4 regions of the Vibrio sp. R10-SG3-ISO3 genome follow, and region 2 is predicted to be linked to each of the others. Evidence: predicted binding sites of a transcription regulator. Region 2 holds the regulator's gene; each other region holds the start of a gene.

Region 1 (3,915 bases), on a different contig from region 2:
ATCGCCACAATTAAGCAAGCAGTTCCTTCGCTGTGTTCACAACGTTTTCTGTCGTGAATCCAAACAGCTTGAACAGTTCTCCAGCAGGCGCTGATTCACCGAAGGTTGTCATACCGATGATCTTGCCGCCAAAGCCGACATACTTGTACCAGAAGTCCGCAATACCCGCTTCGATAGCGATACGTGCTGTTACGTCTGCTGGCAGTACGGATTCACGGTACGCTGCGTCTTGCTTATCGAACGCATCCGTCGATGGCATAGACACCACGCGTACTTGCTTGCCTTCAGCAGTAAGCTGCGCCGCCGCTTCAACAGCCAGTTCCACTTCAGAACCGGTGGCGATAAGGATAAGCTCTGGCTTGCCCGCGCAATCTTTTAGGATGTAACCACCCTTAGCGATGTTAGCCACTTGCTCAGCGTCACGCGCTTGCTGCTCGAGGTTTTGACGAGAAAAAATCAGAGACGTTGGGCCATCTTTACGCTCAATCGCCAATTTCCAAGCGACCGCAGATTCCACTTGGTCACATGGACGCCATGTGCTCATGTTTGGCGTTAGGCGAAGTGACGCCATTTGCTCAACGGGTTGGTGCGTTGGGCCATCTTCACCCAAACCAATCGAGTCATGCGTGTATACTTGGATGTTCTGAATTTTCATCAGCGCGGCCATACGCATCGCGTTACGAGCGTACTCCATAAACATCAAGAAGGTCGCACCGTAAGGGACAAAACCGCCATGCAGCGCAATACCATTCATGATGGCCGTCATACCGAACTCACGCACACCGTAGTGAATGTAGTTACCTGAGAAATCGTCTGCTTCCAGTGATTTTGAGCCCGACCACATGGTCAAGTTGGATGGCGCAAGGTCCGCCGAACCGCCCATAAACTCAGGCAGCATTTTACCGAACGCTTCAAGCGCATTTTGAGACGCTTTGCGCGAGGCAATGTTAGCTGGGTTGGCTTGCAGATCAGCAATGATTTGATTCGCTTTCTCTTCCCATTGCGCAGGAAGCTCACCGTTGAGACGACGTTTCAGCTCCGCCGCTTCTGTTGGGTACGCCGCTGCGTAAGCCTCAAACTGAGCGTTCCACGCCGCTTCAGATGCTGCGCCTGCGGTTTTCGCATCCCACTGCTCGTATACGTCTGCTGGAATCTCAAACGCTGGGTGCTCCCAACCTAGGAACTCACGCGCAGCTTTGATTTCGTCTGCACCTAGTGGCGCGCCGTGACAATCGTGAGAGCCCGCTTTGTTTGGTGAACCAAAACCAATGATGGTCTTAGTACAAATCAGAGTAGGACGAGGGTCCGCTTTCGCGGCAGTGATGGCGGCGTTGATCGCCTCAGCATCATGACCATCGACAGCTGGAATAACGTGCCAACCGTAAGCTTCAAAGCGTTTTGGTGTATCGTCAGAGAACCAACCTTCCACTTCACCATCAATCGAGATGCCATTGTCATCCCAAAAAGCGATCAGCTTGCCAAGGCCCAGAGTGCCCGCTAGTGAACATGCTTCGTGAGAGATCCCTTCCATCAAACAGCCATCACCCATGAATACGTAGGTGAAGTGGTCGATGATGTCATGGCCTTCTTTATTGAACTGCGCCGCTAATGCTTTCTCTGCCAGCGCCATGCCCACTGCGTTTGTGATGCCCTGACCAAGAGGACCAGTGGTGGTTTCTACGCCCGGTGCATAACCATATTCTGGGTGGCCCGGCGTTTTTGAATGAAGCTGACGGAAGTTTTTCAGATCGTCAATAGACAGCTCGTAACCACTTAGGTGCAGCAAAGAGTAAATCAGCATTGAGCCGTGGCCGTTTGATAGCACGAAACGGTCGCGGTTTGCCCATTCTGGGTTCGCTGGGTTGTGGTTTAAGTGTGAACGCCAAAGAACTTCGGCGATATCCGCCATCCCCATCGGTGCGCCTGGGTGACCGGAATTAGCTTGTTGAACACCATCCATGCTAAGTGCACGAATTGCATTGGCCAAGTGTTTACGAGAAGACATGTCTGCTCCTGAATGCATTAAGCGAATTGATAACTAAGGTGGGCGATAATTCTCGCAGAGCATCTACGCAGGTGCAATCGATTACTGTCTAATCAGCGCCAGATCTAAGATATTTATTGCAAATTTCTCGAGGACCGCCGGTTTTCGTTACTGTTTGATGCAAACGATTGCTCTTTACCTCACGCGGCGGATTGAGAAAAATACGCGTTTTTACTCTACTTAAATCACAAAAATAACTTGTAATTCGAGCACGCAAAACTAGAATAGACGTCTAGATGTAGATACACCTACATAATTTAACCTTATTTTTGTGCTGGGCGAGCAATGACGCCCATCCAACAGATTAAATGGAGCTCTCATGGCTAAGCACCTGTTTACTTCTGAATCCGTATCAGAAGGCCATCCAGATAAAATTGCAGACCAAATCTCAGATGCGGTTCTCGATGCGATCCTCGAGCAAGATCCAAAAGCTCGCGTAGCGTGTGAAACCTACGTCAAGACCGGTATGGTCATGGTCGGCGGTGAAATCACCACTTCTGCATGGGTAGACATCGAAGAGTTAACACGCCAAACCGTACGTGAAATTGGCTACGTTCACTCTGACATGGGCTTTGACGCGGATTCGTGTGCAGTGCTAAACACCATCGGTAAACAGTCTCCAGACATCAACCAAGGTGTCGACAAAGCGGATCCAAAAGAGCAAGGTGCCGGTGACCAAGGCATCATGTTTGGTTACGCATGTAACGAGACTGAAGTCCTCATGCCAGCGCCTATCACTTACTCACACCGCCTAGTGCAAAAGCAAGCGGAAGTACGTAAGAACGGCACACTGCCATGGTTGCGTCCAGATGCAAAATCTCAGGTTACGTTCCAGTACAACGAAGGTAAGATCGTTGGTATCGATGCGGTCGTACTGTCAACTCAGCACTGTGACTCTATCTCAACGCCGGATCTGCGCGAAGCGGTAATGGAAGAGATCATCAAACCTGTTCTACCGGCTGAGTGGCTCAACAAAGACACTAACTTCTTCATCAACCCAACCGGTCGTTTTGTTATCGGTGGCCCAATGGGCGACTGTGGTTTGACCGGTCGTAAGATCATCGTTGATACCTACGGCGGCGCAGCGCGTCACGGTGGTGGTGCATTCTCTGGTAAAGATCCATCGAAAGTAGACCGTAGTGCCGCTTACGCAGCACGCTACGTGGCGAAAAACATCGTCGCGGCGGGTATGGCAGATCGCTGTGAAATCCAATTGTCTTACGCAATCGGTGTTGCGGATCCAACGTCTATCATGGTGGAAACGTTCGGTACTGAGAAAGTCTCGCACGACATCATCATTGAAGCGGTACGTCAGTTCTTCGATCTACGTCCATACGGCCTGCAAGAGATGCTGAACCTACTTCAGCCAATCTACAAGAAGACCGCCGCTTACGGCCACTTCGGTCGTGAAGAGTTCCCTTGGGAAGCGACGAATAAAGCCGCAGAACTGCGTGACTTCGCTGGTCTCAAGTAATCACTGAGCCACACTATTTCAGGGCTTTTGGTTCGCCAAAAGCCCTTTCTTTTGCCTGCTATCTGGCCTCCTCGCTCGCTGTGCTCACCCCGACCTCGCATCCCCACCCATCATTGAACAAAATTTAACCTCCCAGGTTGTAATTTACGCCATTGAGGTCAATAGTTAACAATATGTTAAATGAACGCATCCAAGGATGACGTCTTTACGTATAAAACCAGACGTGACTGCCATCCCCTCTGCGCCGAGTAACACGCGCAAAGCTTGTGTTCAGATCACGGCACCAACATAAAACTGAGAGTTCACACCCTTTAACGTCAGCGTCTAGGAGCACATCAGCGAATCGGGTCAGCACTCTCTCGTGTTTGCGAACGGCTTGCGTTTAAAAACGTCTTCT
Region 2 (3,915 bases):
GGTGAGAGGAGAGCGCCACCAAAAGCTCATACTCTGCTTTAGTCAGTTTGACCGGTTCATCCCCTCGGCTCAAAGCGCGGCGCTGAATATCGAACGTCCATTCAGCAAAGCGGACCACGCCGTCTTGCTGATCGCTGCCCGCGTTTTGCGCTCCCGCAGCCAGTGCGATGCGCCACAAGAGGTTCTTGACTCTGACGAGCAGTTCCCTAAGCTCAAATGGCTTGGTGACATAATCGTCCGCGCCCATTTCTAAACCAACAATCTTATCAATGCTGTCGGTACGCCCGGTAACCAAGATAATACCGATGTCCGATTGACTGCGCAGCTCACGTGTCAGCATCAAGCCATCTTCGCTGGGCAGATTGATATCCAGCATCACCAAATCGACCCGACTGCTACTGAGTACGTCGCGCATCTGCGCGCCATTCTCAGCTTGGCTCACCTGATACCCTTCGGTTTGAAAGTAGCCCGCCAATTTACGGCGAGTCACTTCATCATCTTCAACAACCAAAATGTGGTAGCTCATCGGCTCTACTCACTTATTCACACACTGATTCAATGGCTTTATTCTATTCATAATTAGTCACAACTCCATCTTTGTCCTCTTTGGGAGGTGAAAAGTTGGCGATTCATTGATGCAAAGCAAGCTTTGCTGCCCTGTTCACAAATTGCCATATTTGACCATTTCTTCTCATAATCAGGTTGACCGCTGTTCATTTTTATCCGTTAGACTTAACGGCATCTGATTCAGTTGAGAGCCCATCATGCCAGAGACACCTAACGCCCAGATTTCCGACCCTTTATCTCCCGCCGAAAAAGAGCAGCGCGCCTTTGATGAGCAACGCGCCGAGCTCTACTGGTGGTTTTCGAGCGTGTTTGCCAAAGAGCTCTCAGAGCAAGAGCTGGCCCAATATCATTCGGTGGACACACGTACCTTTCTGACGGGACTTGCACAAACCCCTGAGCTTAACGTAGCCGCAGACAGGCTCATCGATGCATTGAACCGATTGCAAGACAGGCCAGATGCTCAGTTGGAACTATCAGCCGACTATTGCGACCTGTTTTTAAAATCCGACCGAGACAGCGCGTTGCCTTACGCCTCTGTCTACTTAGATGAATCCGGACTGCTCAATGGGGAGCCCGCCAAACAGATGGACACTCTGCTCCAACAACATGGCGTGGCCGTGCATTCAGGGCTCAATGAACCTTCTGATCATCTCGCGATAGAGTTGGATTTTTTAGGTAACCTGATTGTGCGCGGCGCTCATGCAGCAGAGCAGACGGCAGGCGACACGCATCTCGCCTACCAAGAGCAAGCCGATTTTATTGAGCAGCATCTACTCCCTTGGATTGAGAGGTTTGCCGAGCGCTGCCAGCGCCTCGACACATTCGGCTTCTATGCGGCGCTGTCGTCGCTATTGTGCGCGTTCATTCAATTGGATAAAGCCTACCTGCAAGGCGATAGCGATTAAGCCCATACAAAAGGTGTGGCGAGATCCCAAAGGCGGGTTTTTTATTTGCCCAAATCGACGTTGCGGACTACAATCCGGTCCGCAAACGATAAAACTAATAAATACAAACCGCTTTTTGAGGGCGGTTTTTGTGTTTCTGATACTTTCTGTCTACATACTCTAAACTTTGTATAGACTTTACTTTTATAGACTTAACTTTTCATAGAATAGTAGGCAGTCATCGACAGGACAAAACCATATGGCCACGATTAAAGACGTCGCTCGCTTAGCGGGTGTCTCGACCACCACTGTATCCCATGTGATCAACAAAACACGCTTTGTCGCTGAAGCCACGCAAGAAAAAGTGATGGAAGCGGTTCAAGAGTTGAACTATGCCCCAAGTGCCGTTGCACGCAGCCTGAAATGTAACTCGACACGCACAATAGGCATGCTGGTTACTCAATCGACCAACCTTTTCTTCTCGGAAGTGATCGACGGGGTTGAGAGCTACTGCTACCGTCAAGGCTACACCTTGATCTTGTGTAACACTGGCGGCATCTACGAGAAACAACGTGACTACATTCGCATGCTGGCGGAAAAGCGCGTTGATGGCATCTTAGTGATGTGTTCAGATTTGACCGAAGAGTTGAGCGAAATGCTTGACCGTCATAAAGACATCCCTAAGGTGGTGATGGATTGGGGCCCGGAAAGCTCACAAGCCGATAAAATCATCGACAACTCGGAAGAAGGCGGCTACCTCGCAACAAAATACCTGATTGATCACGGCCACAAGCGCATTGCTTGCTTGAGTGGGCATTTTGAAAAAGCGGCCTGCCAAGAACGCATCCAAGGCTTTAAGCGCGCAATGAACGAGTCGGGTTTGAGCGTCAACGAAGATTGGATCTTAGAAGGTAACTTTGAGTGCGATACCGCCGTGCTTGCCGCGGACAAAATCGTCGCCATGGACGAAAAGCCAACCGCAGTATTCTGTTTCAACGATACGATGGCGCTCGGTTTGATGAGCCGTTTACAGCAAAAAGGCATTCGTATTCCAGAAGACATGTCGGTCATTGGTTATGACAACATTGAGCTAGCCGAGTACTTTTCACCACCGCTAACGACGGTTCACCAGCCGAAGCGCCGTGTGGGTAAAAACGCATTTGAGATTTTGCTCGAACGTATTAAAGACAAAGAGCATGAAAAACGTATTTTTGAAATGCACCCAGAAATCGTCGAGCGCGATACCGTGGCGACGGTGAAATAGACCAACGAACAAGTTCAGCACATCACATCGACTAGCCCAGCGAGAATACTTCTCATCCGCTGGGCTTTATTCTCTCGGTAACACCCCTCTATTTTATGAACTAAGATCACATTTAACCCATCAAAACGTGATGTTTAGCCCATAAATTATTTATGCTTATTATGTTCGACGAATGCCACGAACAGGGCAAACCATTTCGAAAGGATGGGACGCAAAGCTTCCGGCCTGTTGCAGCCACTCAACTATTTCAACGTTGATGACTGCTTGGTAGCGGGGTTGCCGATGGCAAATGTGCACTTCGTAATTCTTTATCAAAAGCAAAGAATACAATGAGTTAAACGTTGCGCGCGCATTATGCGCTCACACCGTGAGTAGGATTATTCTTTTATGAGCCAGAATGACACCCTACTGACACAAAACCTGCATATTTTTGCTAATCTCTCGGACCTGAATTTGGTGGCGTATTGTAATACACCGAGAATAACAGCATGGATAAACCAATTTTAAAAGACTCAATGGGATTGTTTGAACCATTGGGCAAGATCAAGTCTCGCTCAATGTTTGGTGGATTCGGAATCTTCGCTGATGACACCATGTTTGCCCTCGTGGTAAATGACAAACTTCACATACGCGCCGACGACTCGTTGGCCCAACAGTTTAATGCTCAGGGACTCGAGCCATACGTGTATAAAAAGCGTGGTTTCCCTGTGGTCACCAAATACTACGCCCTTGGCCATGACTGGGATCAGGATGTCGCTCAGACTATTGCGATGGCAAACACTGCACTAGAGGCGGCCAACAAAGACAAGCAGCGTCAAACCAACGCCAGACCAACGCGCCTGAAAGATCTGCCGAACTTGCGTCTAGCGACCGAGCGAATGCTCAAGAAAGCGGGTATCGACAGTGTCTCCCGTTTGGAGCAGACGGGCGCAGTGGAAGCGTATAAAGCGATTCGTTCCACACACTCTGCCGACGTCAGCATCGACCTGCTGTGGGCACTTGAGGGGGCAATTAAAGGCACGCACTGGTCTGTGGTCCCTCAAGCAAGACGCGACGAGCTCCTGAATCAGCTGCAAAGCTAGTCAGCGATAGCGTTCAGTAATTCCAATCCCCGTCTCAAGCCAGCCCAACACCGCTGGCTTGAGACGTTTTTAGCCGATGCTTTTCTAGCGTTTCCATTCCTTCGTCATAGAATCCAAC
Region 3 (3,915 bases), on a different contig from region 2:
AGGGGGAGATCGCTGATCACAGCGGCTTTTGCCGATGATCTTATTATGATCATTTATAGAAGCATAGAGCGATGAGAGCAAGCCAGTCGGTGTGATATTGAGTTGGAGATGGGATTTTTGTATATTAGTTTAAGCTAAATTAAAAAGGTAACACAGATCATGAACACCAATCTATGCCCAAGTTGTCAGCAAGAGCTGGAGTGGAATGGCCACTACCACTGCACACAGTGCCAACATGATTACAACAAGATCGGTTGGTGCCCACAGTGCGACAGTGAATTAGAGAAGCTGCAAGCGTGCGGCGCGGCAAATTATTTTTGTAATCAGTGCAACGAACTCAAATCGAAATCAGCGATTCGATTTGAGTTCCGTCCTATTGACTCTAAGAAATCGTAGAAAAGAGGGTGCCGTCGGCTAAACGGGTGACTAAGGTGTCACCTGATTTCATTTGCTTTGTGGAGGTCACTACATCGCCTTGTGCGTTTTGGCTGATCGAGTAGCCACGTTTTAATGTCGCCAGTGGGCTGACCGCATCTAACGTTTCCGCCGCTAACGCGAGTTGATGGCGTTGATAGGTCAAACGTTTATTCATCGCGTCGATCAGTTGTTGCTCTAAACGGATCATGCTTGCGTGTTGATTGGCGAGTTTATGTGCAGGGCTATGCAGGTTGAGTTTGTAGTGCAGTCGCTCGACTCGTTGCTCTGCACTGCGCAATCCATTATCCATCGCTCGCTTGAGGCGAATGTCGAGTTCATCTAACTGCTGGCTCTGACGTTGAAGTTGATGAGTGGGATGTTGACGTTCGAGACGATGCAGCAGGCCAGTCAGGTTGCGTTGTTGCTCAGACACTCTCTGGCGCCACGTACTGAGCAGTTTATGCTCACGACTAGCGAGCGCTTGCTCTTTATGGCTGTTGTCGCGGCTCACTAGCTCAGCGGCTGCCGAGGGGGTAGGCGCGCGCATATCGGCGACGAAATCGGCGATGGTCACATCCACTTCATGTCCAACCGCACTGATAATCGGGATTTGACTCGCCGCAATCGTTCGCGCTACGACCTCGTGGTTGAAGCACCATAAGTCTTCTAGAGAGCCCCCGCCACGACCGACGATCAAGACATCACATTCGTTACGACTGTTGGCACAGCCAATGGCTTGCGCGATTTGAATCGCGGCATCGTCACCTTGTACTAATGTCGGGTAAATAATCACCGGCAGTGAAGGGTCACGTCGCTTCAGTACATCCAGAATATCGTAGAGCGCCGCACCGGTTTTCGAGGTAATGATGCCAACCCGTTTCGGATGCTCAGGCAGCGGCTTCTTGTTAGTCTGTGCAAACAGGCCTTCAGCAGCTAGCTTCATTTTAAGCGCTTCAAACTCTTGCTGGAGTCGGCCATCGCCTTCCGGCTGCATGCTTTCAATGATCAACTGATAGTCGCCGCGAGGTTCATACAACGAGAGACGCGCTTTGACTAATACTTGATTGCCGTTAGCCGGCTTGAACGTGACACGACGATTATTGCCGCGAAACATCGCGCATTTGATTTGAGCTCGGGAGTCTTTAAGGGTGAGATACCAGTGACCAGACACCGGGGCAGAGAAGTTGGAGATCTCTCCGACCAACCAAACGATACCCATTTCGTTTTCAAGCAGCAGGCGAACTTCTGCGTTGAGGCGAGAGACAGTGAAAATGTTTTGATTGGTGGATGCAGGCACAGCTAATCCCATGGACGTGGGTATGGAAATTAGCGGCAATATAATACATAGCAAGGGGGTGATTGCAAATAAAAAGTAGAAAAATGTGTAGCCAAGCGTTTGCGTTGACCGTATAATCCGTCCGCAATATCTAATCCAAATGCAACATTGTTCTCGCACACTCTAGTGTGAATAGGTTGCCCTCATTATGCGAAACGATGAGATTGGATTGTTCTTTTTACTCCTCTAATTGTGAGATATTGCAAATGCTAAGAATTGCCAAAGAAGCGCTGACATTCGACGACGTACTGCTTGTGCCAGCACACTCCACCGTTCTCCCAAACACAGCTGATCTTCGCACTCAGTTGACGAAAAATATCACTCTTAATATTCCGATGATTTCTGCGTCTATGGATACCGTGACGGAAGCCCGTCTGGCTATCGCTCTTGCGCAGGAAGGTGGCATTGGCTTTATCCACAAGAACATGTCGATTGAGCAGCAAGCGGCAGAAGTTCGTAAAGTTAAGAAATTTGAAGCGGGTGTGGTCACTGACCCTGTTACCGTTAACCCTGAAGCGACCATCGCGGATGTGGTTGCACTGACAGACAAGCACGGCTTTGCAGGCTTCCCTGTTGTCACAGAGAACAAAGAGCTGGTCGGTATTATCACCGGTCGTGACGTGCGCTTTGTTACCGACCTCACTAAGAAAGTCTCTTCAGTGATGACGCCAAAAGAGAGCCTTGCTTCAGTAAAAGAAGGGGCAACTCGTGCTGAAGTGCAAGAGAAGATGCACGAAGCGCGCGTTGAAAAAGTGTTGGTGGTTAACGATGAGTTCCAACTCACAGGTATGATCACCGCAAAAGACTTCCACAAAGCAGAACGTAAACCGAACGCGTGTAAAGATGAGCGCGGTCGTCTTCGTGTTGGTGCGGCAGTGGGTGCTGGCACGGGTAACGAAGAGCGTGTTGCGGCATTGGTTGAAGCGGGTGTTGACGTGCTTTTGATCGACTCTTCACACGGCCACTCTGAAGGTGTTCTTAACCGTATCCGTGAAACTCGCGCGGCATACCCTAATCTCGATATCATTGGCGGTAACGTAGCAACGGGTGCCGGTGCGAAAGCCCTTATCGATGCAGGCGTTAGCGCAGTGAAAGTTGGTATCGGCCCAGGTTCTATCTGTACCACTCGTATCGTAACGGGCGTGGGTGTCCCTCAGGTAACGGCCATCGCTGATGCATCGGAAGTGGCAAATCAACACGGTATTCCCGTTATCGCTGACGGCGGTATCCGTTTCTCAGGCGACATCTGTAAAGCTATCGTTGCTGGCGCATCGTGTGTGATGGTGGGCTCGATGTTTGCGGGTACTGAAGAAGCTCCGGGTGAAGTGATTCTTTACAACGGTCGTTCTTACAAAGCCTATCGTGGTATGGGTTCATTGGGCTCGATGTCTCAAGGTTCTTCTGACCGTTACTTCCAAACGGACAATGCCGCAGACAAGCTTGTCCCTGAAGGCATCGAAGGACGTATCGCGTACAAAGGCCGCCTAAAAGAGATCGTTCACCAGCAAATGGGTGGTCTACGCTCAAGCATGGGCCTAACGGGCAGCGCGACGATTGAAGACATGCGTACCAAAGCTGAGTTCGTTCGTATCTCTGGTGCTGGGATGGCGGAATCTCACGTCCACGATGTTCAAATTACTAAGGAAGCACCAAACTACCGTCGCGGTTAATTTCTTAGACAAGAAACCCTCGACGAAAACGTTTGCTTTTTCCTTGAAGCATTGAAGAGAGGCGGGTACACTCGCCTCGTTTTCTTAACCCAGCTTAAAAAGACTGCTCAAATGACCAAAAATATTCATGACCAACGTATCTTGATCCTCGATTTCGGATCGCAATACACCCAACTTGTCGCACGTCGTGTACGTGAAATCGGTGTCTACTGTGAACTGTGGAGCTGGGACGTTGAAGAATCAGATATTCGTGAGTTCAACCCAGACGGTATCATCCTATCTGGTGGACCAGAAAGCGTCACCGAAGAGAACTCTCCACGTGCTCCTCAATACGTATTTGACTCTGGCGTGCCAGTGCTCGGTGTGTGCTACGGCATGCAGACAATGGCAGAGCAGCTAGGTGGTAAAGTTGCCGGTTCCAATGAACGCGAATTTGGCTATGCGCAAGTCAAAGTGTCAGATGAATCTTCAATATTTAAAGACCTAGACCTA
Region 4 (3,915 bases), on a different contig from region 2:
CTCGCAAGCCGACAACCTAAAACTGCCTGCTGAGCTGGAAAGCAATACGCTGCCGATTGCCAATTGGGTCAGTTATTCCAAGCAGCAAGCGCGCTATTTGAAAGCGAAATCTGAGTTCACCAATCAGTGGTTTAAAGACGGCAAACACCTGACCACCGATATCATCTGGACAGGCGGTGGCACGAACCCCAATGCCGCTCTCACGGTATTTCGCCATTTTGATAGTGCGTCAGTGGTCCAAGGGTTAGTCGGCACGCCACCAAAAACCGCCTGGGTGCTTGATTATGCCTTGTTAGAGCGCATTCATTACCTCCTTGTGGCAGGCTTTGATGTCTATGGCAACTTTGGCCACCAATTGATGACGCGCATGTTTATGGACTTCCTGCGCCTAGAGGGAGAAAGTAATTTTGTCGCCTTACTTCCTCAAGAGGTTCGTCATCAAGAGCATTCGAGCTGGTATCAAGATCAGAGCGCTCAGTTGAGTGATTTCTTACAGCGCAACGTCGAACCCTTCAACCAACCAACGCAAGTGCGCTATGCCAGCGATGATCCGAAAGCGGAGCTGTATGACATTCTCCAAACCCAACTCGCCCCCGTACTGTCCAACCGTTTCAAGATTGAGCAAACGGGTCTAAGCGAGCGCAGTGAAGCAACCCTGAGACGTATCGATGCAATACAAGGTGAAGGTCTGGTCCATTTGCCACAAAGCCTGATGATCATGGTGCGCGCGCCAAGCGGACAAGAGCAGTTGTTTACTCTGCTACACAATAACGCTCACACCAATATTTCTAGCTTGTTTAATGAAGAGAGTAACCGTGATTTCGCCAATGATGATTTAACCTTAGTGCGCGGAGTGATCGGTAGCTATCCGGCTGCGTACCTATCGTTGGAGGAATCTGAGGTCGATCAGTTGGTCGAATCATTAGAAGCGCTGCGAACCGAAGACGATTACATTAAGATACTGGATCAATTCGCGATTCGCCGCAGTTCTGATGAATTCTGGCCGTTCAGTGACCGCGTGCACGAGTGGTATAAAGCGGATCAACCGATCGAATTTGGATTGCTGGACTATAATCGTTTTGAAAACAGATAAACGTTTTAATTGGGTTTAACGTGTTATCGGAGGTAGTTATGGGACTTCAAGACAATATCCGAGCATTGGAGCAACAAATCTATGTCGCGTGCTCCGAAGGTGATTACGACACCGTACAGATGTTAGAGCACCAACTCGACAGCTTGAGAAACCGGTCATCTCACACCCGTGATGACTCCCCTTATGCACCCGAAGGGAAGCTCTATCCGGAAGACGACTGGTACTAACTATAGTTGCTCAGTCAACTGGGCCGCCTCACTCGCCCTGCCTTGCAGGGCGTTTTATTATTCTGTCACTCGCTCTGTTCATTCCAACATTGTTCGCTGAGTTATTGGCCTACATGTCCAACCCAATTTGCGTAGGCGTTCTTCGCCCAATCCGCTAAAATATTCCGTCACTAAAAAGCGCTTTACAACGCAAGATTACACGCTATCATTCGTGCGCAAACGTTTGCCTCACTTTTTGAGTCTGTATTTTGAGGGTTTTATGCTGTCCGATATTGAAATCTGTCGCACGACATCACTGCAATCTATCGATCAGGTTGCGCTTAACGCTGGATTAACGGAATCAGAGTTTCACAGCCAAGGAAAATATAAGGCCAAAATCTCACTGAGCACACTGAAAAGGCTCGATGATCAACCTACAGGCAAGCTAATCGTCGTGACCGCGATTACTCCAACCCCTCTTGGCGAAGGCAAAACCGTCACCACGATTGGCCTTGCGCAAGGATTGAAAAAGTTGGGGCGCTCTGTAATGGCGTGCATTCGTCAACCTTCTATGGGGCCCGTGTTTGGCGTCAAAGGCGGCGCAGCGGGCGGCGGTTACTCGCAAGTCGCGCCGATGGAAGAGTTGAACTTGCACCTCACTGGCGATATTCATGCGGTGAGCGCTGCCCACAACCTCGCGGCGGCCGCCATTGACGCGCGTCTGTATCATGAACAGCGCAACGGCTATGACGATTTCGAAACGCGCAGTGGACTCAAAGCACTGCGTCTTAACCCAGAACGCATCGTGTGGAAACGCGTAATGGATCATAATGACCGTGCACTGCGCATGATCCGCGTGGGTCAGAACGAGCCAGGTAAAACCATCAACGGCTTTGAGCGCCAAGATGGCTTTGACATTTCAGCCGCATCGGAACTGATGGCCATTCTTGCCCTTGCCAGCAACCTGAGCGATTTGCGCCAGCGTATCGGCCGTGTTGTACTAGCTTATGATCTCGATGGGCAGCCCGTGACCGCAGAAGATTTGCAAGTCGCCGGCGCTATGGCGGTCTGCATGAAAGACGCCATCGAACCCACGTTAATGCAAACGCTAGAAGGTGTGCCGACCTTGATCCACGCTGGGCCTTTCGCCAATATTGCTCACGGTAACTCTTCCATCATCGCAGACAATATCGCCACCAAGTTGGCCGATTTCACGGTCACCGAAGGCGGCTTTGGTTCAGACATGGGCTTTGAAAAAGCGTGCAACATCAAAGCGCAACTCTCCGGCAAAGCGCCTGATTGCGCCGTCATTGTGGCAACGTTGCGCGGACTTAAAGCCAACTCTGGCTGTTACGACTTAAAGCCAGGCCAAGCCTTGCCTGACGCCCTATTCCATGATGATAAAAACGCGCTGCACGCTGGATTTGAAAACCTAAAATGGCACATCGACAATGTCAACAAGTACGGCGTGCCGGCGGTTGTGGCCATCAACCGATTCCCGCAAGACAGCGAACAAGAGCTCGCTGAGCTGAAAGCGCTGATCGAAGCTCTGCCAAACAATGTCGCCGTTTCTATCAGCGAAGGCTTTGCCCTTGGTGGTGAAGGCACTCGTGAGCTTGCCGCCAAGGTGGTGGAACAAACGCAGACGAACGCGAGCTTTAAGCCACTGTATCAACTTTCCCAATCACTGGAAGAGAAACTGATGGCGGTAACAGAAACAGGCTATGGCGCGTCGTCCATCACGCTCAGTGAGCTGGCGAAAGCGCAACTGGCCCAGTTCAAGCAACAAGGCTTTGATCACCTTGCCGTCTGTATGGCAAAAACGCCCATGTCCATCTCGACTGATGGCGCAGTCAAAGGGGCGCCTAGTCACTTTGATGTGCCAGTACGGGAACTCAAGCTGTGTGCAGGTGCCGGTTTTATCTACGCCCTGTGTGGCAATGTGATGACGATGCCTGGTCTCCCTGATAAACCAGCGTTTATGAATCTTGATCTAGACGATGACGGCAACATCATCGGGCTGAGCTAAACCTTAGCGAGTTAGCTTCGCCTTTCAGGTTTTATTCAAGTTTGAACGAGGCTTGGGCACTGTGCCTAAGCCTTTATTTTTTAAGCCACTGCGCCACTTTTCACCCTAGATGTTGTACCATTGACATTCAGTCAGCCAACAGTGGACCCCATCATGGAAGCCGAACTACTCGAAATCAAAAACTTCCTCGCCCAACATCCGCCTTTTGATGAACTCGAAGATGAAGTTCTCAACACCGTCACGAAAAGCATCGAAATCTCCTATTTTCGGGAAGATACACCCGTCATCCACTTTGGCGATGAGATTCACGATCTGTATATGATTCGCAGTGGCGTCATTGAAGTCTACCGCCGCAAAGGGGAGCTCTATAACCGAATCGATGAGGGCGCCTTATTTGGCCAAATGGGGCTACTGACCAACAACAAAGTCCGCTTCCCGGCGAAAGCGATCACCGACACCCTACTCTATTGCATTCCCGAAGCGGTGTTCCAGCACCTCTACGACAACTATGAATCCTTTGCCGATTTTGTTGAAGTACAAGACAGTGCGCGTCTTCGCCATGCGATTTCCACCTCAACCGAGCAAAA

The links. Region 2 encodes PurR, which represses purine synthesis genes. Its sites were predicted from a motif close to TNANGNAAACGTTTNCNTNA; they were not measured.
Region 1: metK (methionine adenosyltransferase) is a predicted target of PurR. The motif match lies at 2,161-2,180, and genes of this name have one in related genera.
Region 3: guaB (IMP dehydrogenase) is a predicted target of PurR. The motif match lies at 1,802-1,821, and genes of this name have one in related genera.
Region 4: AC6R1A_RS05720 (formate--tetrahydrofolate ligase) is a predicted target of PurR. The motif match lies at 1,532-1,551, and genes of this name have one in related genera.

Annotation. Positions count from the first base shown of each region.
Region 1 covers NZ_JCBDHE010000010.1:436-4,350, reverse strand. Annotated here, with positions in the region: gene tkt (transketolase) at 11-2,005, opposite strand; gene metK (methionine adenosyltransferase) at 2,364-3,518, shown strand.
Region 2 covers NZ_JCBDHE010000017.1:162,473-166,387, reverse strand. Annotated here, with positions in the region: gene torR (two-component system response regulator TorR) at 1-526, opposite strand, end outside; gene torD (molecular chaperone TorD) at 765-1,472, shown strand; gene purR (HTH-type transcriptional repressor PurR) at 1,711-2,715, shown strand; cyclic di-GMP riboswitch class I at 2,891-2,999, shown strand; gene AC6R1A_RS04875 (TfoX/Sxy family DNA transformation protein) at 3,204-3,797, shown strand.
Region 3 covers NZ_JCBDHE010000043.1:32,883-36,797, reverse strand. Annotated here, with positions in the region: gene AC6R1A_RS12035 (zinc ribbon domain-containing protein) at 160-396, shown strand; gene xseA (exodeoxyribonuclease VII large subunit) at 383-1,714, opposite strand; gene guaB (IMP dehydrogenase) at 1,960-3,423, shown strand; gene guaA (glutamine-hydrolyzing GMP synthase) at 3,535-3,915, shown strand, end outside.
Region 4 covers NZ_JCBDHE010000020.1:116,483-120,397, reverse strand. Annotated here, with positions in the region: gene AC6R1A_RS05730 (fatty acid cis/trans isomerase) at 1-1,093, shown strand, start outside; gene AC6R1A_RS05725 (hypothetical protein) at 1,132-1,320, shown strand; gene AC6R1A_RS05720 (formate--tetrahydrofolate ligase) at 1,580-3,328, shown strand; gene AC6R1A_RS05715 (putative nucleotidyltransferase substrate binding domain-containing protein) at 3,482-3,915, shown strand, end outside.